Regions from separate parts of the Mesorhizobium sp. 01N446 genome, predicted to be linked through region 3. Evidence: predicted binding sites of a transcription regulator. Region 3 holds the regulator's gene; each other region holds the start of a gene.
What was found. Region 3 encodes LexA, which represses DNA repair genes until DNA is damaged. Its sites were predicted from a motif close to TGTTCNNNNTGTGTTCNG; they were not measured.
Positions count from the first base shown of each region.

Region 1: dinB (DNA polymerase IV) is a predicted target of LexA. The motif match lies at 5,438-5,455, and genes of this name have one in related genera.
Region 2: AC1DPX_RS15030 (PA0069 family radical SAM protein) is a predicted target of LexA. The motif match lies at 2,950-2,967, and genes of this name have one in related genera.

Region 1 covers NZ_JBFTRA010000002.1:802,431-812,046, forward strand. Annotated here, with positions in the region: gene AC1DPX_RS12225 (2OG-Fe(II) oxygenase) at 1-267, shown strand, start outside; gene AC1DPX_RS12230 (sigma-70 family RNA polymerase sigma factor) at 312-1,244, opposite strand; gene AC1DPX_RS12235 (alpha/beta hydrolase) at 1,333-2,280, opposite strand; gene AC1DPX_RS12240 (SDR family oxidoreductase) at 2,389-3,270, opposite strand; gene AC1DPX_RS12245 (dihydrofolate reductase family protein) at 3,399-3,986, opposite strand; gene AC1DPX_RS12250 (winged helix-turn-helix transcriptional regulator) at 4,098-4,520, shown strand; gene AC1DPX_RS12255 (DUF899 domain-containing protein) at 4,563-5,276, opposite strand; gene dinB (DNA polymerase IV) at 5,486-6,733, shown strand; gene AC1DPX_RS12265 (excalibur calcium-binding domain-containing protein) at 6,737-7,069, opposite strand; gene rsgA (ribosome small subunit-dependent GTPase A) at 7,252-8,292, shown strand; gene AC1DPX_RS12275 (sterol desaturase family protein) at 8,359-8,889, opposite strand; gene AC1DPX_RS12280 (NUDIX hydrolase) at 9,076-9,540, shown strand; gene AC1DPX_RS12285 (Gfo/Idh/MocA family protein) at 9,592-9,616, opposite strand, start outside.
Region 2 covers NZ_JBFTRA010000003.1:146,602-156,217, reverse strand. Annotated here, with positions in the region: gene AC1DPX_RS15045 (F0F1 ATP synthase subunit B) at 1-26, shown strand, start outside; gene AC1DPX_RS15040 (F0F1 ATP synthase subunit B) at 37-528, shown strand; gene AC1DPX_RS15035 (ribonuclease HII) at 873-1,568, opposite strand; gene AC1DPX_RS15030 (PA0069 family radical SAM protein) at 1,721-2,875, opposite strand; gene AC1DPX_RS15025 (glycosyltransferase) at 3,026-3,553, shown strand; gene AC1DPX_RS15020 (hypothetical protein) at 3,697-4,671, shown strand; gene AC1DPX_RS15015 (GFA family protein) at 4,661-5,122, opposite strand; gene moaB (molybdenum cofactor biosynthesis protein B) at 5,238-5,792, opposite strand; gene AC1DPX_RS15005 (4-(cytidine 5'-diphospho)-2-C-methyl-D-erythritol kinase) at 5,794-6,681, opposite strand; gene AC1DPX_RS15000 (membrane protein) at 6,708-6,893, opposite strand; gene AC1DPX_RS14995 (S49 family peptidase) at 7,034-7,894, opposite strand; gene AC1DPX_RS14990 (tRNA1(Val) (adenine(37)-N6)-methyltransferase) at 7,975-8,790, opposite strand; gene AC1DPX_RS14985 (putative signal transducing protein) at 8,790-9,014, opposite strand; gene AC1DPX_RS14980 (polyprenyl synthetase family protein) at 9,216-9,616, shown strand, end outside.
Region 3 covers NZ_JBFTRA010000004.1:75,547-85,162, reverse strand. Annotated here, with positions in the region: gene lpxB (lipid-A-disaccharide synthase) at 1-590, shown strand, start outside; gene gltA (citrate synthase) at 622-1,950, opposite strand; gene gltX (glutamate--tRNA ligase) at 2,134-3,558, opposite strand; gene AC1DPX_RS17290 (ComEC/Rec2 family competence protein) at 3,661-6,111, shown strand; gene lexA (transcriptional repressor LexA) at 6,105-6,842, opposite strand; gene AC1DPX_RS17280 (pyridoxal-phosphate dependent enzyme) at 7,197-8,165, opposite strand; gene AC1DPX_RS17275 (GntR family transcriptional regulator) at 8,162-8,935, opposite strand; gene AC1DPX_RS17270 (ABC transporter substrate-binding protein) at 9,088-9,616, shown strand, end outside.

The DNA.
Region 1 (9,616 bases), on a different contig from region 3:
TTTCCCCTGCAGGTGGCGATCCTGCTGTCCGAGCCGGGCGAGGATTTCACCGGTGGCGAATTCGCGCTGACCGAACAGCGGCCGCGCATGCAGAGCCGGGTCGAGGTGGTGCCTTTGCGCCAGGGCGACGCGGTGGCCTTCGCCGTACACAACCGGCCGGTGCAGGGAACCAGGGGCAACTACCGCGTCAACCTGCGCCACGGCGTCAGCCGCCTGCGCTCAGGCATGCGCCACACGGTCGGTATTATTTTTCATGATGCGAAGTGAGCGTTTCTTCCTTCTCCCCTTGCGGTAGAAGGAAATGCCGCGATTCATTCCGCGTCGGCAGCGACCATCTCCAGGATCCAGGGGCACGCATAATAGTCGGCGATGCGGTCGATGACGCCGCCATCGGCGTGGATCCGCACGAAATACGCCGGCCGCCATTCCTCGCCACGCAGCCTGTCGACGACCAGCACCGCCTCGCCTTCGATCGCATCTGGCCGCATGCGCCAGGGCTCGCCGCGCTCATATTCGACGAAATAGGGCGACTCGGAGAGCAGGCCATTGTAGCAGTCCGAAACCCGCAGCCGGGCGTCGGCGCTGGTCAGTGCCCGCACCCCGTCCCAATCCCTGGCATTGAAGAGTTCGACATAGCGGTTGAGCAGCCTTTCCAGTTCCGGGTCGTGCGCGGGCGCCGCGACCGGTTGCGCCGGCAAGGCGGCGAGCTTGGCCCGGCCGCGATTGAGCGCCGACTTGACGCCGCCCGATGTCGAGCCGACCAGCTCGGCGATCTCGTCGAGCGAATGGTCGAAGACATCCTTGAGCAGCACGCAGGCGCGCTCCTTCGGCGGCAGGTGCACCACCAGCCGCTCTATAGCGTGGCCGGCGCCCGGGCCGGCGGGCTCGACGGGCAGCACGATCTCATCCCCGGCGTATCCGGCTTCGGCCTTGAGCCGCGTGCGACGGTTGCGGATGAAGTCGATGCACCTGTTATGGGCGATGCGGAACAGCCACGGCCGCAGCGCCTGTGTGTCGTCGAGCTGCCCGATCTTGCGATAGGCCTCGAACAGCGCCTCCTGCATGATGTCTTCGCCGTCGAGGGCCGAGCCGGTCATGCGCGCGCAATAGCGGTGGAGACGGACGCGCAGATGCGAGACCGTCTCCAGGAACGCCCGGTAGCGCAGGTCGAACAGGCCTTCGGGGTCGAGGCGCGGCTCGATGCCTTGCCTCGTCTCACGGAAATTGCGGATCTGCTGGTTCATCGCGGCACGTCGCTCGGCCTCTCCGCAGCATCGCGCAGGCGCCGTGCATCCACAAGCACCAAGTGCGACCCGATCGGCCCGCCCATCCCTACGCCGCCTTGCCGCCGGCAATTTTGTCGCTGACGTCACCGGCATCCGGCAGCCCAAGCCTCGGCCGCACCCAGGCGGCGAGGCGGCCGATCGCGTCGTCGGCCTCCGGCGCCTTGCCGGCCATCATCTGGAAGGAGTGCAGCATGTCGTCGAAGACGTCGAGACGCGCCTCGACGCCAGCCTGCCGCGCGCGCTCGGCGAACATGCGGCTTTCGTCGACCAGCGTCTCGTCGGCCCCGGCCTGCAGAAAGACGGGCGGAAAGCCCCGCAAATCGGCATAGAGCGGGCTGACCTCCGGATCGAGCCGGTCGCGGTCGCCGATGAAGTTGGTCACCAGCCAGTCGACGCCCCCCTTGGCGAAGAAAGGGTCCTTTTCGCGGTTGGTTTCGTAGCTTGCGGCGGTCAGCGCCATGTCGAACCAGCCGGAGATGATCAGCGTTGCGGCCGGCAGCGGCCGCTCCTGCGCGCGCAGCCGCTGCAGGACGCCATAGGTCAGTATCGCGCCGCAGGAATCCGCGGCAAGCGCGATCCGCCTGGTGTCGACGCCCTGGTCGGCGAGCCAGTCCCAGGCTGCCATCGCCGCCTCAAGCTGGGCCGGAAACTTGCCCTGGCTCGCCAGCGGATAGCCATAAAGCAAGGCCCGGCAGCCGACGGCCTTGGCCAGGTGGCCGACCAGCTTGCGGTGGGTGTAGATCGAGCCGCCAAGGAAGCCGCCGCCATGCGCATAAAACAGCACGCGCTCCTCGTCCGCGCCCTTCGGCACGATCCATAGCGCCGGCACGCCGCCGGCATCCACCTCGATATAGTCGACGCCGCCGGGTTCACCGGTCAGCGCCGTCCAACTTGTATCGTTGAAGTCGACGAATGCCTGCGGGCTCATTTTGCCGGCATTGGCGCCGATCGTCGCGTAGTGGTTCCTGTTTGCTTCGCTCTCGATGCTCGCCATGATGCTCTCCTGGTTACCGATCGCGGACCGCGCGACCTTTCGAGAAGCAGAGACGGATGGGCTGACAAAAAGGATACGTCGCCCGCGCATGATTCTTCCCGGATCCGGCTAACCCTCGCCCCGAAACATCGCGGCGTGGCGTTGGGCGAATTCGAGGAACGGCGTCGGCCGCACGCCGAACATGTCATGCGTCTTGAGATGCACCCGCGATTTCGGCCGTCGCAACCGTTCGGCCAGCTGTTCGTCCAGCGCATCGGCGAAGATCGCCGGAATGCCGCTGGCCAGCAGGTTGCGCCGCCGCTCTTCGGGGCTGACATCGACATAGCGGACCGGCTTGCCGATCGCCTGCGATATCAGCGCCGCGATAGCGCTCATCGTCAGCGCCTGCGGCCCGGTCATATCGAGGCTCTCGCCTTCATGGCCGCCGTCGCGCAGCAGCCGGAAGGCCACCTTGGCGATATCCTCGACATCGACCGGCGACAGTTCGGTCTCGCCGAGCGCGAGATAGAATGCGCCATCGGCGGCAATGGTCGGCGCGTCGCGCAGGTAGACCTGCATGAACTGGCTGGGGCGCAGATGCGTCCATGCCATGCCGGCCCCTTCCAGATAGCGCTCGACCTCCTCATGCATGCGGGTGAAGCGGAACTTCGTCGCGTCATAGCCGATGTTGGATTCGGCGCCGGAGAATTTTATCACATGCGCGACACCGGCCTGCCTGCAGGCATCGATGAAACGGCACTGCGTTTGCGTCATGTCTTCGGCTGCGGTCGAAATCATCAGCACGCGCTCGATGCCGTCGAGTGCCGCGCCAAGTGTGTCCGCCCGGCGCATGTCGCCGGCGACCAGTTCGACGCCGGCAAGGCCGCCGAGCCCAGCCGCTGATGCCCGGCCGGGATCGCGCACCAGCGCCCTCACCTTATGCTTCTGCCGCGCGAACTCGCGCACGATCGCTTTGCCGTTCAGGCCGGCGGCCCCTGTCACCAGGATCATCGTCTTTCTCCGTCTCGGGATTGATGCGAGCCGCCCTGCCGGCGACCGCACCTTGAAGACGAAGAAACGAAGGCAAAGGATTCCGCCCAAACATCTTTTATCAGCAGGACGCTTTCGCCGTGCCGCGATCACCGCGCCGGGGCGTAGCGGTTCACCACCATGCCGCAGGCATAGGCCTTCGAGCCGAGCAGACGCAGTTTTCCAAAGCCGCCCTGGTCGAAGATGCGCAGGCCGGCGCCCAGCGCGGCCGGATTGATGAACAGCTGGAACTCGTCGACCAGCCCGGCCGCGATCAGCGACGAGGCGAAGCCCGCGCCGCCGAAGACGGCGATGTCGCCGCCCTCGCTCGCCTTCAGCGCCTCGACCTCGCGCGGCAGGTCGCCGCTCACCACCGTCGTGCGCTCCCACCGCGAGGTTTTCAGCCTGTCGCTCGGCACCACCTTCCGGGCGTCCACGATACGCTGGGCGAAGGCATAGAACGGATCACGTGGAAACTTCTTCGCCGCATTGCCCCAATGGCTGAGATAGCCCTCCTCGGCCATCTTGCGGCTGAGCAGGATGGTGTCGATACCGGTGAGGACGGCGTTGAAATCGCGCTTCAGCTCCTCGTCCCAGCCGATGTCGTCGCCCCATTCCCAGAGTTGCCAGCGATGGTCGTCATTGGCGCCGACAAAACCGTCGACCGATATCTGCATCTGAAGGATCAGCTTTTTCACGGTCGTCTCCTCGTTTGTCCGGCTCAAGCGAAATTGCTTTACTTTTGGAACCATTGACGTATGGGAAAAATGATGTCAAGAATAAAGTGATGTACAAATGGAACCATAGACATGTCGACGCGCGAAAGATCCGGCTGCCCGATCAGCCTGTCGCTGGAACAGCTTGGCGACCGCTGGACGCTGCTCATCATCCGCGACCTGGTCTTCGCCGGGAAAAAGCATTTTCGCGAGTTCCTGCAGTCGGACGAAGGCATCTCCTCACGCACGCTGGCCGAGCGGCTGCAGACGCTGCAGGATGAAGGCATCCTCACCCGCAGCGACGATCCGAGCCACGGGCTGAAGGCGATCTACCGGCTGACGGAAGCCGGCATCGACCTTCTGCCGGTGCTGGCCACGCTCGGCGCCTGGGGCAGCAAGCACCGCAAGGCCGACGACAAGCTGGCCCGCATCGCCGACGAACTAGCGGCCGGCGGCGAACCGGCGCTGGAACGGATCAAGGCAGCGCTGCGGGCCGAGCATCTGGCGAAAACATGATCGTGCCCCGAGCCGGGGCGTGCCCAACTGCGCGGCGGATCGTCAGCGATCGTCATACTGATCGTGAAGGCGGACCCAATCGCCCAGCGTATGGGATGGCCCATTTTCATTGCGGCCCATGGGAGTGAGGTCGAGATAGCTGTAGGTACCGATCAGGTTCTCGCCGCCCCGGCCCCGCACCTGGAACGTGCAGTAGATCGTGCCATCGTCATCCCTGTAGAAAACCGTCGCGCCGCCGCGATCCCTGCCCGTCATCGCGACCTCTTCGAAATTGAACAGCACCTTACCCGAACGGATCTGGTCCTCGGTGAACGACACCTGGAAGTCGAAATTGAAATCGCTCCCGTATGACGAAACCCAATCGAACTGCCAATTCATCCGCGCCTTGAAATCCATGAGCTCGGCCAGGGGCGCGCGGGCGCAGACGACCAGGGAGACATCGTGATGCCTGAGATGCTGGTTGGCGGCGTCGATGTGGTCGCAAAGGAATGAACAGCCGGTGCAGCGATAGTCCGCATTGGGCGGAAACATGAAGTGATAGACGATCAACTGGCTGCGGCCCTTGAAGAGGTCGGCCAGAGATTTCTTTCCCTGGATGGTGTCGAACGCGTAGGGCTTGTCGATCCGCAGCCACGGCAGTGCCCGCCGCTCCGCCGCGAGTTGCTGGCGCTGGCGCGTCAACGCCTTCTCTTTTTCGAGATGCGCCTTGTGCGCTTCAAACCAGTCCGAGTAAGGCGCGATGATGTGGTCGGTCATGTCGTTCTCCTTCCGCACTCAGGCGTATGATGGCAGCCTCGTTGCCTGTCTTTAAGACGTCGTCGAAGACCGCGCTCCGACAATGGCGGCGCAATTTTCGCGGGAAGAGCGCCGATGACACAGCCGGACGCGGACATGGCGCTTGACAGCCATACACGTTTTGTTCTCTATTCGTTCCAATCCATCAGCAACCATGGATATGCAGCCGGATGGAAACGACAGCCACCATCCTGCATGCCGATCTCGATGCCTTTTATGCCTCGGTCGAGCAGCTGCTCGACCCGTCGCTGCGCGGCAAGCCGATCGCTGTCGGCGGCGGTGTGGTGCTGGCGGCTTCCTATGAAGCGCGCGCCTTCGGCGTGCGCGGCGGCATGCCGGGGCGCAAGGCACGCGAGCTTTGCCCGCAGCTGATCTTCGTCGGCGGGAATTTCAGCCACTACCAGCGGCTGGGTGACGCGGCGATAAAGGTGCTCGACGATTTCACGCCGGTGGTCGAACGCATTTCCATCGACGAGGCCTTTGCCGATGTCGCCGGCTGCACGCATCTGTTCGGCTCGCCGCGGGAGATCGCCACGGCGATCCGCCGCCGGGTGCGGGCCGAACTCGGCCTGCCGATCTCGATCGGCGTGGCCCGCACCAAGCATCTGGCCAAGATCGCCTCGCAGGTCGCCAAGCCCGACGGGCTGGTGGTGGTCGATCCCGGCACCGAGCTCGCCTTCCTGCACGATCTGCCGGTCTCTCTGATGTGGGGCGTCGGCCCGGCGACCAAGGCGAGGCTGGCCGAAATCGGCATCCAGACCATCGGCGAGCTGGCGAGGACGCATAGCGGCGCCCTGACGCGGCTGCTCGGCCCCGCCGCCGGCGAAAAGCTCGCCGCTCTCGCGTGGAACCGCGACCCGCGGAAACTGGATACTAGGCGCCGGGCGCACTCGGCCGGCGCGCAATCGGCCCTCGGCCGGAAGCCCGCCGTGGCGCGGGTGATCGTGCCCACCTTGCTGCATCTTGCGGACCGCGTCGCCAGCCGGCTGCGCGCCAAGGCGCGGCCCGGCCGCACGGTGACGGTGCGCGTGCGCTTTGCCGATCTCAGCGCCGTCACGCGCTCGATCACGCTGGATCAGCCGATCTCGGCGACCACCATGCTGGCCGAGATCGCCGGCGACCTGGTGCGCGGCGTGCTCGCCGACCATCCCCGGGAAAAGACCATCTCGCTGCTGGCGATCTCGGTCTCGCACCTGGAGGAGAGCGCGGAGTTGCAGCTCGACCTGCCGCTTGGCCTCGCCGACGAGAAGCGCCGCCCCGGCAGCCAAAAAGGCCTCGCCCGCTTCGGCGCCGACCGCGCCATCGACAAGATCCGCGAACGTTTCGGCAAGCAGGCCGTCGGCTACGGCACGGTGGCGCTGGAAGCGGCACGCTCGGTGCCCGACGAATTCAGGGAACTGGCGGAAAAGGAACTGTGAGAACTACCTGCCGGTGCGCCAATAGCGATGCACCTTGACGCCGCTGCCGCTTCCCCCGTGCCAGGGTTCGCAGGCGATACCGTCCTTGTCGGCATCATGTGTCGGCCAATAGCCCGGCTGCCCCCGATATGCGGGCGCAAGCTCGACGGCGCGGGCGGCTGCACAGTTCGGGAACGCGGCGAAGTGCCTTAAGGCGGCGAGCGGCGAGTCGATCTGGATGCCGACAAAGCCATAGGCGATGTAGCCGGACAGGAGGATGAACGGCGCGAAAAGAGCCAGGTATTTCAGCCTGCCGTGGCGACGAGTTGCAGGCCAATGCAAGAATGGCAGAAGCATTCCCGAGGTGCCCCCTGCTCAGACCCCGGCACGAATCTATCTTCACCGGGCCGTCGCGACAACCGGCACGCTTGCCAAACCCCGCCGTGCCGCCCATACAGCGGCGTGGGCGGCTCGTTCTGTCCGAGAGATCCGCGCCTCTCCTATCTTTCCCGAGGATACTGTCCGATGTCAGCGACGCCGTGCCCTTGGTCGAAGCCTTGACGGCCTCCTCCCCCTCCCTCGTCAACCTTGGATGGTCGGAGTTTTTCGGCGATCAACTTGAACCGGGCGACGCAGACCTCATCCCGACCCGCATTGCCATGGTCCATCGAGACCGGCTGAGCGGCCTGTCCCTCAAAGGGCAAGTGGATCTGACGCTGCCGCCGCAAGCCACCACCGGCGACTATGCCGTCGGCGACTGGGTGCTGGTCGAGCCGCATGGGCACCTCGTGCGGCGTCGCCTGACCCGCAAGACGGTTCTGGAACGCCGCGTCCAGGGCGGCAGGGGGCCTCAGTTGGCCGCGGCCAATGTCGACACGCTGTTCATCGTCACCTCGTGCAATGCCGACTTCAACATCGCCCGGCTCGAACGCTATCTGGCGCTGGCCAACGAGGCCGGAACGACACCCGTCATCCTGTTGACCAAGGCCGATACGGCTGAGGACGCCGACGTGTACCGAAGCCAGGCCGCCGCGCTGCAGCGCGGATTGGCGGTGGTGACGCTGAACCCGCGCATAGCGGGCGCCGCGAGCGCACTCGCTGCCTGGTGCGGCACGGGGCAGACGGTGGCGCTGATCGGTTCCTCCGGCGTCGGCAAATCGACGCTGGTCAATACGCTGGCCGGATCGGCGCAGCAATCGCCGCAGCAGACTGGCGCCATCCGCGAACACGATGCCAAGGGCCGCCACACCACGACGGCGCGGTCCCTGCATGCCATTGCCGGTGGCGGCTGGGTGATCGACACGCCGGGCATGCGCACGCTGCAGGTCAGCGACGTCGCCTACGGCATCGACACGCTGTTCGCCGAAATCACCGAGTTGGCGCCGCTCTGCAAATTCCGCGACTGCACGCATGTCCACGAACCGGGCTGCGCGGTGCAGGCCGCCTTGAAGGCCGGCACGCTCGATCCGGAACGCCTTGCCCGCTGGCGCAAACTGTCCGAAGAAAACCAGAACAACACGCCGGTGCAGAGCGGCCCGCGCGGAGCCAAGTCACCCGTCGGTCGCGGCAAGAGGCGCTGAACGACCGCCCTACTGCCCTACTGCCCTACTGCCCTACTGCCCTACTGCCCTACTGCCCTACTGCCCTCAAAGCCGCGCCGTGCCGAAAATCCGGTCCCACAACAGCGACGTCACGCCGAAATTGGCGTTGTCGTCGATATGGTGGTGCACCGCGTGGCGGCGCTTGAGCGTGTAGAGGTAGCTGGGATGGGCGGGGTGCCAGTGATGGATCATGTGGTGGACGCTGATGTACCAGAGATAGCCCAGCATCAGCCCACAGGCGACCGCGCTGGCGGTCGCGAAATCCGAAACCAACCAGACGGGCAGCGCGATCAGCGCATGCACGCCAAGACTGAGCCAGGTCGGTGTGCCCACCGGGCTGCGCTCATCGTCGTGATGGCGGTCGTGCAGGTCCCTGATGTAGGGAACGTGATGAAGGACGAACCGGTGCAGGACGTATTCAATCAACGTCCACAGGCCGAGACAGATCACCACCGTACCGATCCAGTCCGGCGCGCTCTCTTCCCCGGCCTCGATCAGCCCGGCCACGCCCAGGAGGGCGATCGCCAAGGGATAGACCACGAAATCGCTGTAGTAGCCGATCAGACCGAGTTGCATTCGATGCCCCCAACTGATTTTCGACGCCGCCCCACAAAGGACGCTATCAGATTGCCGAACTCGCGGGTGAGGTGCAATCCGGATGTATCTGACATAGCGTCGCAATTTCCCGGTGCAAGTTCAGCACATAGGATCGACTGAAGAATCGGCCGACCTCGCACCGACGCCGCAAACGGACATGCAATAATGGCAAAACGCAGTGCGGGCCTGCTGATTTATCGTCGAAGCGATGGCGATATCCGCGTGCTGCTGGTTCACCCCGGCGGCCCGTTCTGGGCAAGGAAGGATGACGGCGCCTGGTCGATCCCGAAAGGCCTCGTCGATGAGAACGAGGACGAACTGGCGGCCGCGCAACGCGAGACCCAGGAAGAGCTCGGCATCACGGTCGACGGCCCCTTCGAGCGCCTCGGCGACTACAAGCAGCCGGGCGGCAAGGTCGTCATCGCCTGGTCCGTCGAGGCCGCCATCGAGATCGATGTGGCCACGATCAAGAGCAACAGCTTCACCATGGAATGGCCGCCGCGCTCCGGGTCGATGAAGGCGTTTCCGGAGGTCGACAGAGCCGGCTGGTTCAGCCTGCCCGAAGCCGAGGTAAAAATTCTACAGGGGCAGCGCCCGATGCTGTCGGATCTGGCGAAGCGGCTGGGATAGAGTGATTGCCGGTGGCAAAGCTGCAACCTCCCCCCTCGTGGGGGAGATTGGCTAACTTCCAAACCGCGCCGCCGTC
Region 2 (9,616 bases), on a different contig from region 3:
CCGCGGTCAAATCCGTGGCCCGGTGAGGAGCGCATCATGGACGCTACATCTCTCGCAACGCTCTGGGCCACGATTGCCCTGATCATCTTCCTGGGCGTCGCCATCTACATCAAGGTGCCCGGCCTGATCGCCAAGGCGCTCGACGCCCGCGCCGCCAGGATCAGCAGCGAGCTCGACGAGGCACGCAAGCTGCGTGACGAGGCCCAGCAGTTGCTTGGCCAGTACAAGAAGAAGCGCAAGGAAGCCGAGCAGGAGGCTGCCGACATCGTCGCGGCCGCCAAGCGCGAAGCCGAAATGCTCGCCACCGAAGCGCACAAGAAGACCGAGGACTACGTCGCCAGGCGCACCGCGCTTGCCGAGCAGAAGATCGGTCAGGCCGAGCGTGATGCGGTCGCCGAGGTGCGCGCCAGCGCCGTCGACATCGCCGTCGAAGCCGCCCGCGCGCTGCTCGCCGCCAAGGTCGACGTCAAGGCTGGAGCCGACCTGTTCAAGGCTTCGCTCGCTGATGTGAAGGCCAAGCTGAACTGAGCCCGCAACATTTGGAAATCAAAAAGCCGCCCGGGCAACCTGGCGGCTTTTTTGTTGGCGGTGCGCTGAAGCTGCCAACTTCCCCCCCCGTTGGGGGTTGAGGAGCGGACCGCGCAGCGGACGGAAAGCCAACTGCTTGGCTTTCCGAGCGACGAACGCCCGGCAGGGCAGAGGGGGCGTGAAGGAATGCCGGCCTTGGTTGCCTCTGGCTGGGCATGTTCAGAAAGTCGAGGCATCGATCGATACGCCGGCGGGACAGCGCCCCCCCCCCCCCTCTGGCGTGCCGGACATCTCCCCCACTGGGTTCCCACAAGGGGGAGAGCAGCTGTCATTGCTTGCCAATCTCAATCCAGGCCGTCGAAGCTCTCTTCCTCAGCCACTTCCGCACCGCCCAGCCTGAATGGCGCGAACGACACGCGGTGCAGTCTTGCGACCGGGCCATGCGTCTCGATCGCCGTGCGGTGGCGTGCGGTAGCGTAGCCCATATGGACTTCGAAGCCGTAGCGGTCGTGGTGGCTGCCGCAGCCGCACATCATGCGGTCGCGCATCACCTTGGCGACGATCGAGGCGGCGGCGATGGACTGCGAGCGCTGGTCGCCCTTGATCAGCGCGCGGCCGTCGCACGGCAACCCTGGCGGCACGTCGCGGCCGTCGGCAAGCGCGAGCTTTGGCCGAACCGACAGCCCGACCAGAGCGCGGCGCATTGCCTCGAGGCTGGCCTTCAGGATGTTGCTGCCGTCGATGCCTTCGGCGCTGATCGAGGCCATCGAAACCGCCTGCGCCGAGCCGAGAATGCGCAGGAACAACGCTTCGCGCTGCAAATGGCTGAGCCGTTTGGAATCATCTAGGCCTTCGGGGATGTTGGCGGGGTCGAGCACGACCGCCGCGGCGACCACAGGTCCGGCCAGCGGTCCGCGGCCGGCCTCGTCCATCCCGGCCACCGGCCACAGGCCGTCAGCCATCGCCTTCGTCTCGAAGGAGAAATCGGGTTTCTCGACGATTTCGAAGAGAAGCGGAGAATCGGAACGCGCGCGAGCCATGTTGCGGCGAGGTTCGCATCGGCTCCGATTCTCCGCAAGTCCCTCCGGGTCGGGTGGGGCGCCGGACCGGGAGGGCACCGTCTGCAGGCCGGGGCGGGCCGGACGGGATTTTGTGCGCCGTGGCAGGTCAAACCGCCGCGGCGAATTGCAATTCAGAGCAGCATCAGCTGCTCCTGGTCTTTTCCGGCAGCGACGAACTGGTCGGTGCGCAGCGTGCGCCGTTCGGCATTGAGGCCGAGCCGTTTGGCGGTGATCTCGAAGCGCCGGCCGATCTGCCAGGCGTAGGGACCGGCGCCCCTCATGCGCTTGCCCCATTCCGAATCGTAGTCCTTGCCGTCGCGCATCGACCGGATCAGCGACATCACGTGGCGGTAGCGGTCGGGATAGTGGCGCAGCAGCCAGTCCTTGAAGATCGGACTGACCTCCAGCGGCAGGCGCAGCACGACGTAGCCCGCCTCGCGCGCACCGGCGGCGTATGCCGAATCGAGGATCCGCTCCATCTTCTGGTCGGTGAGGCCGGGGATGATCGGCGCCACCATGACAGAAGCCGGAATGCCGGCATCCGATAGCTGCCGGATCGCCTCCAGCCGCTTGGTCGGCGTCGACGCGCGGGGCTCCATCGTCCTGGCCAGCATGCGGTCCATCGTCGTCACCGACAGCGCCACCTTGGCCAGTCCGCGTTCGGCCATGCGAGACAGGATGTCGATGTCGCGCGTCACCAGAGCCGATTTGGTGACGATGCCGACCGGATGGCCGCGCGCTTCCAGCACTTCGAGGATCTCGCGCATGATGCGGTACTGTTTTTCGATCGGCTGGTAGGGATCGGTGTTGGTGCCGATGGCGATGGTGCGCGGCTGGTAGCCGTCCTTCGACAGTTCCTTGTCGAGCAACCGCGCCGCATCCGGCTTGGCAAACAGCTTGGATTCGAAATCCAGCCCCGGCGACAGGCCCATGAATGCGTGTGTCGGCCGCGCGAAGCAATAGACGCAGCCATGTTCGCAGCCGCGGTACGGGTTGATCGAGCGGTCGAAGGAAATGTCGGGCGATTCGTTGCGGGTGATGATGGTGCGCGGCTTTTCCACCTGCACCTCGGTCTTGAACGGCGGCAGCTCCTCCAGCGAACTCCAGCCATCGTCGAAGACATGCCGGCTGATCGGCTCGAAGCGGCCGGACGGATTGATGCCCGCCGATCGGCCGCGGTTGCGGTCCGGACGGATGCGCATGCCGCTCTGCTCGATCATCGCATTGGCCATTTCGGCTCGTCCTGCTCCGAAAGCTGCAATGTCGGCTCGCACGATCGGTTCCATCTTGGCCCGCTCCCAGGGACTGTCCATGTTGTGTCGAATCGCTCTGTTCATGAAATTATTCCTATTTGGCGAATGAGAACAAAGCAAGAACTTTTTATGTTGCGCTGCAAAAACTGGCGCTGTGCGCGGCTTTCCGCTATTCGGCTAAACATGCTCAGTGTTCTTATCGAAACGCGCAATGACGAGGAGGCTCTCGCCCGCACGCTCGCCTCGCTGATTGGTGGCGCGGTGGAGGGCGTGGTGCGCGAGGTCGTCGTGTGCGACGCCGGCTCCACCGACCAGACGCATCATGTCGCCGAGCATGCCGGCTGCCACTATGTGGCGAGCGGCGGCATTGCCGCCGGGATCAGGCAGGCCAAGGGTGACTGGCTGCTGCTGCTGGAGCCGGGCGCGCGGCTGGTGGAAGGCTGGATCGAAGCGGTCGTCGCCCACACGGCTAGGCAAACCATGGCGGCGCGGTTTTCGCGCGCGCGCGGCAGCCGCACGCCGTTCCTGGCCCGGGTCTTTTCGGGAAATCGTGCGCTCGCCGACGGGCTGGTGATCAGCAAGCGCCAGGCCGCATCGCTGTCAAAGAGCGCCGGCAGCGCCGAGGCGCTGGCGCGCGGCCTGGCGACAAAGAAGCTCGAGGCCGAGATCTGGGTGGCGCCGCCGAAGCAGCAGCACCGCGCGCCGAAGTGATTTTTGCATCCGCTCTGCTTATTGTGCATTGCACAAGATCTGACGTGAGATTAGCTTTCGTTCGAAGCGGGTGAATTGGGTTGGGTCATGCGAGTGGTGGGCACCGATGCGGCATCGGTGTCACCCTCATGGACGAGGACCCGATGACCCTTTCAACGTCAGATAAATCCGGTGCCGCCAGTCTCGAGGCCATTGCGCGCAATGGCAGCCTGCTGCGGCGCATCGCCGTGCGCATTCCGACCTACCTCAAGGACTTGCGCGAAAACCCCGCCTGGTTACCTATGTTCATGCTGGCGCGCACTATGGCTGGGCGCCGGATGCATTGGCTGGGCGCAAAACGCGCCCGCCCCGCCGACAATGTCGGCGACACGATGTTTTCCGGTGTCGAGCGGGCGTCGGTTGTCGATGCACTGCGTTCCGACGGCCTGTTCTCAGGCCTGGTCCTGCCATCGGACATCCATGAAGAGATCGCGAATTTTACGTGGCGCACACCTTGCTTCGGCAATTTCGACCGGCGTCTCGAATTCATGCCGGGCGAGCATGCGCAGGCCGAGAAACGCCTGGGCCGCTCGCTGCTCAGCGGACACTATTTCGAACGCATCCTCGACTGCCCGGCCGCACTCGCCATACAGCGCGATCCGCTGCTTCTCGACATTGCCGCGCACTATCTCGGCGGCCAGGCCAAACTGATCACGACACGCGTCTGGTGGAGCTTTCCGACCGGCGACGCCTCGGACGCTGACAAGAACCTTGCCTCGCTCGGCAAGTATCATTTCGACCTCGACGACTGGCGCATGTTGAAATTCTTCTTCTACCTCAAGCCTGTCGACGCCGACACCGGTCCGCATGTCTATGTCAGGGGCAGCCACAAGCGCCGCGCCATCAAGCATCAGCTCACCCTGTTGGTCGGCCATCCCGCCCAGGAGGTGCTGGACGTCTATGGCGAGCAAAGCCCGGTGACGCTGACCGGCGAAGCCGGCCTCGGCTTCGTCGAGGACCCGTTCGGCTTCCACATGGGCACCGTGCCGGCGCGCACCCCGCGCCTCATGATGGAAGTCGGCTTCGGCGTCTCACGCCCCTCGCGCCGACGTTTTCATGGCGAGCCGGTCATCCGGTAAAGGCGGGCCGGATCTCCACCGGCATCCAGCGCGCCTGTCGCCGGGCAATGCGGCTTTCCCTGCACTCGGCATCATAGTCCACGGCGACGGGTTCGCGGCTGAACTGCAACCGGTCGTCCAGGGCATTGACGATGATGATCGCCCTTGGATCCCCGTCATCGGTGGTGACCGCCGCGACGTAGACACCGCAGCCCCGGCAGATCAAATACTCGGCTGTACGCAGGCCGAACCGGTATCTGTGCAATCGGGCTTCGTCCCCGACCGAGACGGTCAGCCTGCCGTCGGGATCGGCGACGGCGCGCGAGCCATGCTTGATGCAGAACGAACATTGGCAGGCGCGGACTTCGATCTGCGAAGGATCGAGCTTGGTTGAAAATCGAAGGCGTATGTTGCCGCAATGGCATCCGCCGGCATGCTCGTTCATCGCATCGTCCCCGTCGTGGTCGGCCATGGCCCTCCCACGAGAAGGTACTTTCTCCGGCATCCGGTTTGGAATGGCGTTTCGAAGGCGCAGACGCCGTTCCACCTGCCAAACACGGCGTGAAACCGGGGCTTGCCCTCGGCTTTTACGGAGCCGACTTCCCGCGCCGCAGATGTTCGTCCAGGCGCGGCATGATCTCGACGAAGTTGCAGGGCATGTGCCGGTAGTCGAGCTGCGCCTTGAGGATGCCGTCCCATGCGTCCTTGCAGGCGCCGGGCGAGCCCGGCAGCACGAAGACGAAGGTGGCGTTGACGACACCGCCGGTCGCCCGGCTCTGGATCGTCGATGTGCCGATCTTGTCATAGGAAATGCGGTGGAACACTTCGGAAAAGCCGTCCATGCGCTTTTCGAAGATCGGCTCCAGCGCCTCCGGCGTCACGTCGCGCCCGGTGAAGCCGGTGCCGCCGGTGGTGATGACGACATCGATGTTCTTGTCCCGCGACCACGCCAGAACCGTGTCGCGGATCTTGTCACGGTCATCGGTGACGATATCGCGGGCGGCCAGGATGTGGCCGGCCTCGGTGATGCGGTCGGCCAGCGTCTGGCCGGATTTGTCGTCGGCAAGGCCGCGCGTGTCGGAAACCGTCAGCACCGCGATGCGCACCGGAACGAACGAACGGCTCTCGTTGATCCCAGCCATCTCACTCAGCCTCCGAGGACATGCTGCGCGTCGCCGCGACGAACCAGTCGGGCTGGCGGCCGCGGATCTCGGCCGCCGCGCGCTTGGCGACATTGCCGGTCTCGAACAGGCCGAAACAGGTCGCGCCCGATCCCGACATGCGTGAAAACCCCGACCCGGCCTTATCGAGCCACGAAAGCGCCCGGCCTATGGCGGGCTGCAGCGCGAGTGCGGCCGGTTCGAGATCGTTGCGGGTGACCTCCAGCCAGTTGCGCAGGCTGTGAAAATCGATGCTGCGCGGCAGCGGCGGCAGGGGCTCGTTGTCGCGGCTGGACAGGGCCGCGAAGACATCCGCCGTCAAGACCGGCGTGCCAGGATTGACCAGCACCAGTCCCAGCGCCGAAAAGTCCGGCACCATCGACAGCTCGTCACCAATGCCGCGCGCCACCAGAGGCTTTGCCGCCAGGCACATCGGCACGTCGGCGCCAAGCGAGAGACCGATCCGCGCCAGCTCGGCGTCATCCATGTCCAAGGCCCATGTCCGCGCCAGTCCGCGCAGCACGGCCGCCGCGTCGCTCGACCCGCCGCCGACGCCGGAGGCGACCGGCAGGTTCTTTTCCAACTTTATCGAGACAGGCGGGGTCCGCGAAGGGCCGGCCTCCCGCCGCAAAGCATCGCGCGCCTTGAGCACAAGATTGCCGGCGTCGAGGGGAACCGCCGCCGCGTAGCGGCCGGACACGGTGAAGTCGTCACCGTCGGCGGGCGCGATCTCGACCCGGTCGCCAAAGCGCGTGAACACCGCCAGGCTTTCGATGAGGTGATAGCCGTCAGGGCGCCTGCCGGTGACATGCAGCGCCAGATTGATCTTGGCATGCGCGTGCCAGGTGCGCGAACCGATCTCGGTGTCCACGGCGTCAGTCGTAAGGGGGATGATGCTCAGTCCTTGGCCAGCCGATATTCGCCGGTCTTCGGATCCTTGACCAGCGTGCCCATCGCGCCATTGGCCGCCTGCTTTTCGGTGCGCCGCACCTTGGCGGTCACGCGCTCGGCCTCGCGCACGAAGGTGCGATAGCCGAAATAGGCGGCGACGCCAACGACGGTGAAGAAAATGATCTGCGGCATGTCACAACTCCTACCACGCTGGGCCGGCGAAGGCGGCCGGTCGGGTCGGTCAATGCGTGTCGCCCAAAACTGTGTCCGGTTTTGGGAAAACGGCATGCATAGGACTTCAAACCCTCATGCTAAACGGTTTTGCGCGGTTTTCAAAGCCCGAAGCGAGCCCACAGCGCGCGCTCTTCCGCCGCATCCATGACGCCGCTGGCGGCAGCGGCGGCGATATCGGGCGCTGAAAAGCCCTTGCTGGAGCCGAACAGGCCAAAGCGGCTGAGGAAACCGCGTGGCGCCGTGACCAATCTCAGCTGGGTCTTCGCCCCGAACCGGGTCTTCAGCACCGTGCGCATGTCGCCGAGCGCATCGACGAGGCCGAGCTCCAGCCCCTTTTTGCCCGTCCAGAACAGGCCCGTGAACAGATCCGGATCGTCCTTAAGCTTGCTGCCGCGCCGCTCCTTGACGAGATCGATGAAGGTGTCGTGCACCTCGAGTTGCAAAGCCTTCAGCCGCTCGACATCTTCCTTCTTCTCGGGCTTGAACGGATCGAGCACAGCCTTGTTCTGGCCGGCGGTGTGGACACGGCGCTCGACCCCGATCTTCTTCATCAGTTCCGGGAAACCGAACGAAGCCGAGACCACGCCGATCGAACCGACGATGGAGGACGGATCGGCAAAAATCTCGTCGCCGGCAACCGCGATCATGTAGCCGCCCGAGGCGGCGACATCCTCGACAAAGACCAGCACCTTTTTGTTCTTTTCAACCGCCAGGTCGCGGATGCGCTTGAAGATCAGCCGCGACTGTACTGGCGACCCGCCGGGCGAATTGATCGAAATGGCAACCGCCGGCGCGTCGAAGGAAAATGCCTTCTCGATGAGGCCTGCGGTGGAGGCCAGCGACAGGTTCTGCCGGAACTGGCCGCCCGACATGATCGTGCCGTGCAGCCGGATGACCGGAATGGTGACGACGGTGGAGCGCCAGGATTTCGGCAGCAGGCGGTTGAAAAGGCGTTTCACGAGGGCGCGGTCTCCGGTCGATTGCGTTGCAGGCATGTAGGGATTTCCCGGCCAACGGCAATGCGGCGGCCAGGAATAGCTCAATCTCCAAACAGCGAGGCGAGACCGTTGGCAATCATTTCGCTGCGCTCGTCGGGGCCGTTGCCCGATTGCGCGTGAAGCATCAAAGGCGGGCGGATGGCAAGTTTTCCGCGCGCACCGAGCGCTGCCCGCACGACAATGCGGATCGCCGCCGCGTCGGGGCGAGGGTGCACGGCCAGCATCTCGGCATCACCGAAACGGCCTGACATCGCATCGAGAATAGCGCCGAGCTGTTCGGGCCGCGCGATGACGGCAAGCCCGCCACGCGGCCTGACCACCGCCGCCGCGCTGCGGATCCAGCTTTCAAACAGCCCGTCCTCCATGACATGGGCTTCCTTTCGCAGCCTGTCCGGCGTGGCGCGGTCCCTGGCTGCGTTGAAGGGCGGATTCATGATGACATAGTCGAAGTCGTTGTCGGCCAGACCTGTCGCCACCCGGGCCTGGCCTGAGGCCGTGACGTCGGCGACGAGCACGGAGGCACGATCGCTGAGATGCGCATTGCCGGGGTGAGCAAGGGTGGCCGATGCGAAGGCGGCCATTTCGGGCGCGCGTTCGACCAGAACGGCCCTGGCGGCCGGGCAGCGCGACAGCACCGCCAGGCCGGCAGCACCGGCGCCGGCGCCGAAGTCGGTGAGACGTCCGGAAAAGACGGACGGCACCGACGCCGCCAGCATCATCGCATCCATGCCGGCGCGATGGCCGCCATGCTTGGGCTGCACGAGCCAGAACCGGCCGCGATGGAAGGCATCGACCGTATGGGCCGGCGTGTCCGGGCCAAGGGTGTCGAGGGCAGGGGCGGCTGGCGCGGCCGACATTATTCTGTGCGGATCTCGTTGGCGATGCCGGCATCCCTGAGGATGCGACGAGCGGCATCGGCCTGGTCGGCGTCGACCATGACGCGCTTCTGCAAAAGACCGATCGACCCTTCGAGAATGCTCATATTCTGATCGGCGACAAAGCAGGCGATGCCGGCGTCGCGCATCAGCGATTCGACGAAGGAGATGATCACGGCATCGTTGGTGCGGACAAGCTCTATCATCGCATGAAACTCGCAGTTTGCGCCATTGATGTAAACGGGCAGGGATTTCCGTGGCGGAGCCTCGGCCCCCGCGCTGGTTAACAGCCTGTCACCAACGCCGCGCCAATTCGCCACTTGCCGTGGCCGTGTCCGCCGCCCTAGAGTCCGTATCGGGATTAAGGGTGCCGTCGCACGCGTTATAACAAGACGGGAGTGATTGTCGTGGGTGTCGTTCTCAACATCGAAAACGGGAAGCGGGAACCCGCCTCCATCAAGGATCTGATCGATCTGACGGCGGCCGATATGGGACGCGTCAACGAATTGATCCTGTCCAAGGCCGGCTCCGACGTCGAGATGATCCCGGAAGTCGCCAACCATTTGATCTCGTCAGGCGGCAAACGGCTCAGGCCGATGCTGACGCTCGCCGCCGCGCAGATGTTCGGCTATGCCGGCGAAGGTCACGTCAAGCTCGCCACCTCGGTCGAGTTCATGCACACCGCGACTTTGCTGCACGACGACGTCGTCGACGAGAGCGGCATGCGCCGCGGCAAGAAGACCGCCCGCATGATCTGGGGCAACCAGGCGAGCGTGCTGGTCGGCGATTTCCTGCTCGGCCAGGCCTT
Region 3 (9,616 bases):
TCAAGACATTGCTGGTCCTGCCCGGCTCGCGGCGCGATGAGGTGCGACGGCTGATCGACACGTTCGGCGAGACCGTGTCGATGCTGCGCGCGCGCGGACATCGTCTGCGTCTGCTGCTGCCGACGGTCCCGCATGTCGCCGACCTCGTCAAAGCCTCGGTCAACCGTTGGGACGAGAAACCCGAAATCATCGTTGATCCGCAGCGCAAATGGCAGGCTTTCGGCAAGGCCGATGCCGCGCTGATCGCATCGGGAACCGTATCGCTCGAACTGGCTTTGGCCGGTGTGCCGATGGTGTCGTCCTACAGGCTCGATCCCATCGCACGCACCGTGGCGCCCTATTTCGTTTCCGTCTGGTCGGCGCTGTTGCCCAATCTGATCGCGGATCGCGCGCTCATCCCGGAGTTCTACAACGAGTACGTCAAGGCGAACAATCTGGCTCGCCAACTGGAAGCATTGTTCGCCGACAGCGGCATGCGCGCCTGGCAGAAGGACGGTTTTGCGGAGATCGCGCGGCGCATGGCGACGGACAAGCCGTCAGGCGAGATCGCGGCGGGCGTTGTGCTTCGTCATATAAAAAAGGCGCCCTGAGAGGCGCCTTTTTCGATTCAAGCCTTTTCGATCATCGCTTGGCGATCGGCACGTAGTCGCGTTCCGGCGCACCGGTGTAGAGCTGGCGCGGCCGGCCGATCTTCTGGCGCGGATCCTCGATCATCTCCTTCCACTGCGCGATCCAGCCGACGGTGCGGGCGACCGCGAACAGCACGGTGAACATGGTGGTGGGGAAGCCCAGCGCCTTCAGCGTGATGCCGGAATAGAAGTCGACATTCGGATAGAGTTTCTTCTCGATGAAATAGGGATCGGTCAGCGCGATCTTTTCCAGTTCCATGGCGATGTCGAGCAGCGGATCGTCCTTGATGCCGAGTTCGCCCAGAACCTCGTGCGCAGTCTTCTGCATGATTTTCGCACGCGGATCGTAGTTCTTGTAGACGCGGTGGCCAAAGCCCATCAGCCGGAACGGGTCGTTCTTGTCCTTGGCGCGGGCGATGAATTCCGGGATATGATCGACATGGCCGATCTCGCCCAGCATGTTGAGCGCCGCTTCATTGGCGCCGCCATGGGCCGGACCCCACAGGCAGGCGATCCCGGCGGCGATGCAGGCGAACGGGTTGGCGCCCGACGAGCCGGCGAGGCGAACCGTCGAGGTCGAGGCATTCTGCTCGTGGTCGGCGTGCAGGATGAAGATGCGTTCCATGGCGCGTGCCAGCACCGGGTTGATCTTGTACTCCTCGCACGGCACCGCGAAGCACATATGCAGGAAGTTTGCCGCGAATCCGAGATCGTTCTTCGGGTAAATGAAGGGCTGGCCGATGTGGTACTTGTAGGCCATGGCCGCGATCGTCGGCATCTTGGCGATCAGCCGCATGGAGGCGACCATGCGCTGGTACGGGTCGGAGATGTCGGTGGAGTCGTGGTAGAAGGCCGACAGCGCGCCGACCACGCCGCACATCACCGCCATCGGGTGCGCGTCGCGGCGGAAGCCGGTGAAGAAGCGCGACATCTGCTCGTGCACCATGGTGTGGCGCGTCACGCGGTAGTCGAAATCGTCCTTTTGCGCCTTGGTCGGCAGTTCGCCGTAGAGCAGGAGATAGCAGACTTCGAGGAAGTCGCCGTGCTCGGCCAGTTGGTCGATCGGATAGCCGCGGTGGAGAAGAATACCGGCGTCGCCGTCGATGAAGGTAATCTCGGATTCGCAGCTTGCGGTCGAGGTGAAACCGGGATCGTAGGTGAAGGCGCCGGTCGTGCTGTAGAGCGAGGCGATGTCGATCACGTCGGGTCCGACGGAGCCGCTTCTCACCTTGAATTCATGGGTCTTGCCGGCGAACTGAAGCGTTGCGGTTGCCTCTTGGTTCGCGCCGCCCACATCCAGTTTTTTCGCAGCTTCGGTCATTGCAAACTCCTTGTTGTTTCCTCATGCCGGCAAAGGCAAATTCTGCAGAGCGACACGTCGAAATCACCGCAATGCGCGTATTCGCCACCGCATTTTAGGAGGTGCGTGCCAGATTGGGCCAAGGCCTAATGTTGCACTGCGAAACGCGCCTTTCAATGCCAATCTTCTTGGGCCAGTTTGCTCCTAATCGATTTGATCCGCTATGCGCGCCAGGCTTTCCTCGCGCCCAAGCACGGCAAGCACGTCGAACACGCCGGGGGAGGTGCTTTTGCCGGTCAGCGCGGCCCGCAATGGTTGGGCCACGGCACCAAGCTTGTGGCCACCGGCCAGCGCATAATCGCGGATCGCGGCCTCTGCAGCGGCAGCCGTCCAGTCACTTGCAAGCGCGGTCAAAGCTTCGTGAGCGCCGCGCAGGATCTTGCGGGCATCGTCATTGAGCAGAAGGGCCGCCTTCTCGTCGACCGGCAGCGGGCGCGTAGCAAACAGGAAAGCGGCGCCATCGACAAGCTCGACCAGCGTCTTGGCGCGCTCCTTGAGGCCTGGAAGGGCCTCCAGCAACTGCGCCTTGTTCGTGTCGTTAAGGCGTGCGGCCATCGCCGGACCACCCTCGAGATAAGGCAGAGTGGCGATGAAGATGTCCAAAAGCTCCGCGTCGGCCATGCGTCGCATATGCGCGCCGTTGATCGCTTCCAGCTTGGCGAAGTCGAAGCGGGCCGCACCCTTGTTGACGTCGCCGATATCGAACCAGGAGATCATGTCCTTGATCGACATGATCTCGTCGTCGCCATGGCTCCAGCCCAGGCGCGCCAGATAGTTGAGCAGCGCCTGCGGCAGGTAGCCCATGGCCCGATAGGCCTCGACGCCGAGCGCGCCGTGGCGCTTCGACAGCTTGGCGCCGTCGGCGCCATGGATCAGCGGGATGTGCGACATCGACGGCACGTCCCAGCCCATGGCGTTGTAGATGACGGTCTGGCGGGCGGCGTTGGTCAGGTGGTCGTCGCCGCGAATGATGTGCGTGACACCCATGTCGTGGTCGTCGACGACGACGGCATGCATGTAGGTCGGGTTGCCGTCCGACCGCAGGATGATGAAGTCGTCGAGATCCTTGTTGGGGAAGCGCACCTCGCCCTGGACACGGTCGTGGACGATCGTCTCGCCCTCGGTCGGCGCCTTGATGCGGATGGCGCCCTTGACGCCCGCAGGCGCCTCGGAGGGGGCACGGTCGCGCCACTGGCCGTTGTAGCGCGGCGGCAGGCCCTTGGCGCGTGCTGCCTCGCGCATTGCCTCAAGCTCTGCCGGCGTCTCGTAGCTGTAATAGGCCTTGCCCAGACGCACGAGTTCCTCGGCGACCTCACGGTGGCGCGGCGCGCGCTCGAATTGCGAGACCGCGTCGCCGTCCCAGCCAAGGCCGAGCCAGGTGAGACCGTCCAGGATGGCGGCCGTTGCGGCATCGGTCGAACGCTCGCGATCGGTGTCCTCGATGCGCAGCAGCATCGTGCCGCCTGTGTGTTTGGCATAGAGCCAATTGAACAACGCCGTGCGCGCGCCGCCGATGTGCAGATAGCCGGTGGGCGAAGGGGCAAAACGGGTGACGACCTTGTCGGACATGAAACTCTCGGAAACCATCTGAAGCGGGGTGCGGCTGCGCGGACTTTCGCGCGCCCGGCGTTCATGTAGCATAGGGCGTCAGGGGTGCAAGGGGCAGACCCGATGGCTGGACGAGGCCGGGGCTCAAAACAGGGCGAGGACGCCAACGTTGGCGTCAGCGAACGGTCCCTGTTTGCGATCCCTCCGCCAGCCTCATTGCCGCCATCGCCCCTTGTGCCCGCGCCGGGCAGTCAGCCGTCGCAGGCGGATATCCAGGCGCCACTTCCGGCACCTGCCTCGGGCCGGATTGTGCGTGTGCGCCGGCAACTCGGGCGGGTTTCCTTGCCTCGCCTGCGCCATGGCGTGGCGATGGCGGCGGAGCTGGAGCTGGATCGAGGCATCGCCTTCCTGCTGGTGCCGGTCTGTCTCGCCGCTGGTGCGATCGGCTACTATTCGCTCGCAGTGGAGCCTGATTTTGCAAGACCTGTCGCCGTGGTCGTGCTGATGGCGATCTGTGCGCTGGTTTCGCGCTCCTGGCCGAAAACCCATCTGGGCTTCATGGCGGCATTGCTGTGTGCGCTCGGCCTGCTTGCCGCCAAGGTCGAGACTTGGCGGGCGGGCACGCAGATGCTGGGTTCGGAAATCTCGACGCAAGTGACCGGCCGCGTGGTCTCGATCGACCGCATGGAGACCGGCCGCATCCGGCTCACCATCGACGTGACATCGACCGCCCGGCCGACACTGCGCTATGCGCCGGAAAGGGTCCGGCTTTCGGCGCGCAATATTCCGGCGGAAGTGACCGCGGGCTCCATGGTCACGGGCTACGCCAAACTGCTGCCGCCGACCGGTCCGGTGCGGCCGGACAGCTACGATTTCTCATTCGACAGCTATTTCGCCGGCATTGGCGGCAGCGGCTTCTTTCTCGGCAATCCAAAGCTGGTTTCCGCCGACGACGAGATGCCGCTCTCGGCCCGGCTTTTCTCAGGGATCGAAAATGCTCGCGAAGCCATTGCCGACCACATCAGGGCCACGGTCGGCGGTGCCGAAGGCGAGATAGCGGCTGCGCTCATCGTTGGTGTCCGCGCGGGCATTCCCGATGAAATCAACGAGGCGATGCGGCGCACCGGCATCTATCACATCATCTCGATCTCCGGACTGCATATGGCGCTGGTTGCCGGCACCATCATGGGTCTGCTGCGCGGCGCCTTCGCGCTGTTTCCGGATTTTTCCGCGTGTCGGCCGGTGAAGAAATACGCCGCCGCCGCGGCCCTTTTCTCGATCGCGGCCTATCTCGTCATTTCCGGCGTCGTCGTTGCCGCCGAGCGCAGCTTTATCATGCTGGCGGTAATGCTCATTGCTGTCCTGTTCGATCGCGCGGCGCTGACTATGCGCAATCTGGCGATCTCGGCGATCGCCGTCATTGTGGTGTCGCCCCACGAAGTGGTCGGCCCGAGCTTCCAGATGTCGTTCGCCGCGACCGCGGCTTTGGTTGGTGCCTATGCCGGCTGGGCGGATCACCATGCGGGAAAGACGAGACCGCCACCGCCAAAGCGGTCCTTGCCGGGCTTTCTCACACGAAAATTCCTGATGGCGACGGGCGGGTTGGCGATGACCTCCATCATCGCAGGCTGCGCCACGGCGCTGTTTGCCATCTGGCATTTCCAGCGTGTGTCGCCGCTCAGCCTGTTCGCCAATCTGGCCGTTATGCCGATCGTAACGGCGGTGATGTTCCTGGCGGTAGCCAGTGCGTTGCTGATGCCGTTCGGATTGGATGCGCCATCCCTTTACCTGATGGGCAAAGGCCTGACGGCAATGATCGCCATATCGGCATGGATATCGGAACGCTCGCCGATCGATGCTGTCGGGCTGATTTCCCAGCACTCCGTGCTGCTGGTGACCATCGCACTGGTTATCGCGACAATGGCGACGACCTGGCTGCGGCTCGCGGCCGTGCCATTCGCGCTTGCCGGCCTGCTGACGGTGTCGGATACGCGCACGCCGGATGTGCTGATCTCGGAAGATGCGCGGCTGGTTGCGCTGCCAATCGGCCGCGGCGAACTCGCTGTCAGCCGGGCTCGTCCGAACGAATTCACCGTCGACAACTGGAAACGCGCGCTGACATCCGAAACCATCATCGTGCCGGAAATGTTCAGCAAGGCGGACGGGCAATTCGACATTGCCGATGCGGTCAACCTGCCGCCGGGAGCGCCATTCTATTGCACGGACGGTGTCTGTCTTGCCCGGCATCCGTCCGGCGCGATCATTGCGCATGTCGAAGACCGCAAGGACACCTGGAAGGCCTGCGGTTTTGCCGATCTGATCGTCGTCAATGACGCGACGGGCTATAATGCCTGCCACAATCCGCTGGTTCTTGTCGTCACCAAACGGCAACTGGCCCGCAAGGGCAGTGCCGCCGTCTTCTTCGACCGCCAATCGGCGACCGGTCCGCCAATTGTCAGCTTCGCGGTGGACGGCCCGTACCGGCCCTGGCACGAGCAGCGAAAATTTTCACGCGAGGCGAGGGGGCTGCCGCCCTATCAAAAACCCGAAAAGCCGTCCGCTCCTGCTCAGTAACGCCGGATCAGCCCGACCAGCTTGCCTTGCACCTTGACCCTGTCCGGTCCGAAGATACGCGTCTCGTAGGCTGGGTTGGCGGCTTCAAGGGCGATCGAGGCGCCCTTGCGGCGGAACCGCTTCAAGGTTGCTTCCTCCTCGTCGACCAGCGCCACGACGATCTCGCCCGGGCTTGCCGTGTTGGCATTGCGGATAATGACCGTGTCGCCATCGAAGATGCCGGCCTCGATCATCGAGTCGCCCTTGACTTCCAGCGCATAGTGCTCGCCGCCCATGATCATGTCCGGCGGCACCGAGATCGAATGCGTCTGGTGCTGGATGGCATCGATCGGCACACCGGCGGCGATGCGGCCCATCACCGGGATCGAAACGGCGGATACCGCGTCGTCGTCATTGCCGGCCGCCGGCAAGCGCGACGGCGCCGGCTTGATCTGGCGGCCGAGGCCGCCCTGACCGAGACTACCCTGGATGACGCTCGGCGAGAATTTCTTTGCCGCGTTGAGACCCGGCGCGATCGAATCCGGCAGCCGCAGCACCTCCAGCGCCCGCGCCCGGTTGGGCAGCCGGCGAATGAAGCCGCGTTCCTCCAGTGCCGTGATCAGGCGATGGATGCCTGACTTGGAGGCGAGATCGAGCGCTTCCTTCATCTCGTCGAAGGAAGGCGGAATGCCACTTTCCTTGAGCCGTTCATGAATGAACATCAGCAGTTCATGTTGCTTGCGTGTCAGCATGGCGGCCCCCAAGGCATTGAACGAAGGGTGTGAACCAGAATCGAAAAACAAACCCAGAACAAACACTATCTGTTCCAGTTGTGTTCCGCAACTGTTTAAAGTTTAATGAATTTGTTAAGGCCTCAGAAATTATCTGGCCCCCGGCAGCAGGGGGCAAGCGACCACGGCGCCATCGGCACATGCATTGAAATTATTTTGGTTAATGGCCTGTGGCCTACCCCAGGGTGCGCTTTGGCATCAGGCGTTTGAGAGGCGTCCGCGGGGCGAATTTGAACGGTGTATCGATCCATTTCCAGCGGAACGAAACGAAACCAAAACGCCAACCATCGCTGGCTATCCGGGAATAGAACGCATTCAGGCTTCCGGCACCGCGCCGGCCAATACCTGCGCATAGGCGCCGGCATCGATATTGCCGCCGGAGATAACGCAGACAACATTGCCCGTTGCGTGCTCGCTGCGCAGAGCGGCGGCGAGCGAGGCGGCACCGGCACCTTCGGCCACGATCTTTGCCTTCGAGAACAACAGGCGCATCGCTTCCGTGACCTGCTCGGGGCTGACGGCGATGGCGCCGTCGATCAGCTGATTTGCCAATGGCCACAGGCCGGGTACCAGCGACGGGCCGCCTATGCTCTTGATGAAGGAGGGACGCGTCTCAATCTCGACAATGCGTCCGGCCGCCAATGCCGCCGTGACCGGAGCGGCGCTCTCGTCCTCGACCGCGAAAACCTTGGCCTGGCCTCGCATCGCCTTGACCGCACTGGCGACGCCTGACGTCATGCTCCCGCCGCCATAGGGTGTCAGCACGCAATCGACATCGGGCAGATCTTCGACAATCTCCAGGCCAATGGTTCCGTTGCCGGCAAGCACCGCCTGATCGGTGACCGGGTTCACGAGAAGCTCGGCGCCATCGGGCCGTTCGGTTCCGACTATGTAGCGCCACCATGTCTCGTGCGAGACGAAACGCACGTCGCCACCAAGGCGGCGGACCCCGTCGATCTTGGTCCGGGGCGCATCGGCATACATGTAGGCGACCATCGGAACGCCAAGCGCCTTTGCCGCCCAGGCCATTCCATATGCCATGTTGCCGGAACTGATGGTCGACACGCCGTGCCTGAGTTCATCGGCGTCGCGGCAAAGCAAGGCATTGAGCGCCGGCCTGATCTTGAAGGCGCCGATGGGCGACAATGTCTCGAGCTTGAGAAATATAAGCTGATCGGGCCGGCCGAGATCAGTGCGCAGCAGCGGCGTGCGCGGCAGCCAGGCGCGCAGCCGGTCACGGGCCGCGACGATCTCGTCAAGTGTCGGACGCCGCGGCAGCGTCATCCGGAAACCGCTTTCAGACTGCCGGCGCGTGCGGCGTAGGTGTTGGCGCCGTTGTCTTCGCTGTGGACATAGACATGAAGCGTGTAGCCGATATGCGCCGTCATCAGCGCCTTTGCCCGCTCGACGTCGCGATCGAGCGCCGCTTCCATGATCGCGGTGTGATGCTCGATCGCGATCGCCTCGCGCAAGGCGTCCATTGCCTCGCCATAGCCATCCTTGAGGCCGGCCGCCGCCCGCAATGTCGGCGCCAGGCCGAGAAACCGATGATGCCGCCGCAACTGATCGGCGATCGTCGAGCGGAAGCGCAAAAGCCAGTTGGATGTCGCCGCGCTGAGCAGCGCCGCGTGGAAGGCCTCGTGGCTCTCGTCCCACTTGTCGACGGCCGCATCGGAAGGGTCGTCGACCGCGGTCTTGCAACGGGAGAGCCGGTAGTGGGCGGTGACGACCGCGTCCTCCCATTCCCTGCCGCCATTCGCGATCGATTCCAGGAACAGCGGCATTTCGACAACCATCCGCGAGCGCGCCAAGTCCTCGAGCTCGGCGCGCGACACGGGGGCGACGGTAAAGCCGCGATTGCTGATGGCGGTGACCAGGCGCTCGGCTTCTAGGCGGGACAGGGCTTCCCGCAGCGGCGTCCAGCCGACGCCGTATGTGCCGCGCAGCGCGCTCAGCTTCAGCGGCGCCCCCGGCATGAGACGGGTGGTCAGGATATCGCGCCGCAGCAACTGATAGGCCGCCTCGGTCTTCGTGGAACTGTTCTGATCCTGCATCGCCGTCCGTCCATCACCAGGCTTGCAAAAATTATATATCATGGGGAGGCATGGCAAGAATTATATATAATGTTTGACACATGGCGGGGGACTGACCATGATCGCCGCAGTTGCCGCCTGTGAGCGGCGCTGATCAAATCTGGGAGGAAATGATGTTGAAGTCGAAGTCCGCTTGGCTGTCGGGACTGGCCCTGGCAGGCGCATTGATGGTCAGCGCCGGCAGCGCCGCGGCTGATCAGATACGCATCGGCATCGCCAATTTCGGCGAGCATCCGCAGCTCAACGCCGCCATAGCCGGCTTCAAGAAGGCATTGACGGACAACGGTTTTGCCGAGGGCAAGGACGTCGTCTACACCGAAAGCCACACCAATTTCGATGCATCGCTGGTGCCGCAAATGATCGCCAAGCTGCAGGCCGAGCAGCCCAAGCTGATCTACACCATCACTACGCCCGTCTCGCAGATCGCCAAGAAGGCGCTCGCCGGTTCCGGCATTCCAATCGTTTTCGCCGCGGTCACCGATCCGGTGGCGGCCAAGCTGGTGCCGTCATGGGACGCAGGAGACGACGGCATGACCGGCGCCAGCGATCTGCAGGATGTCGCCGCGGTGATGGCCTTCACCAAGAAGCTGCTGCCGAACGCCAAACGCTTCGGCGTGCCTTACAATCCAGGCGAGGCCAATG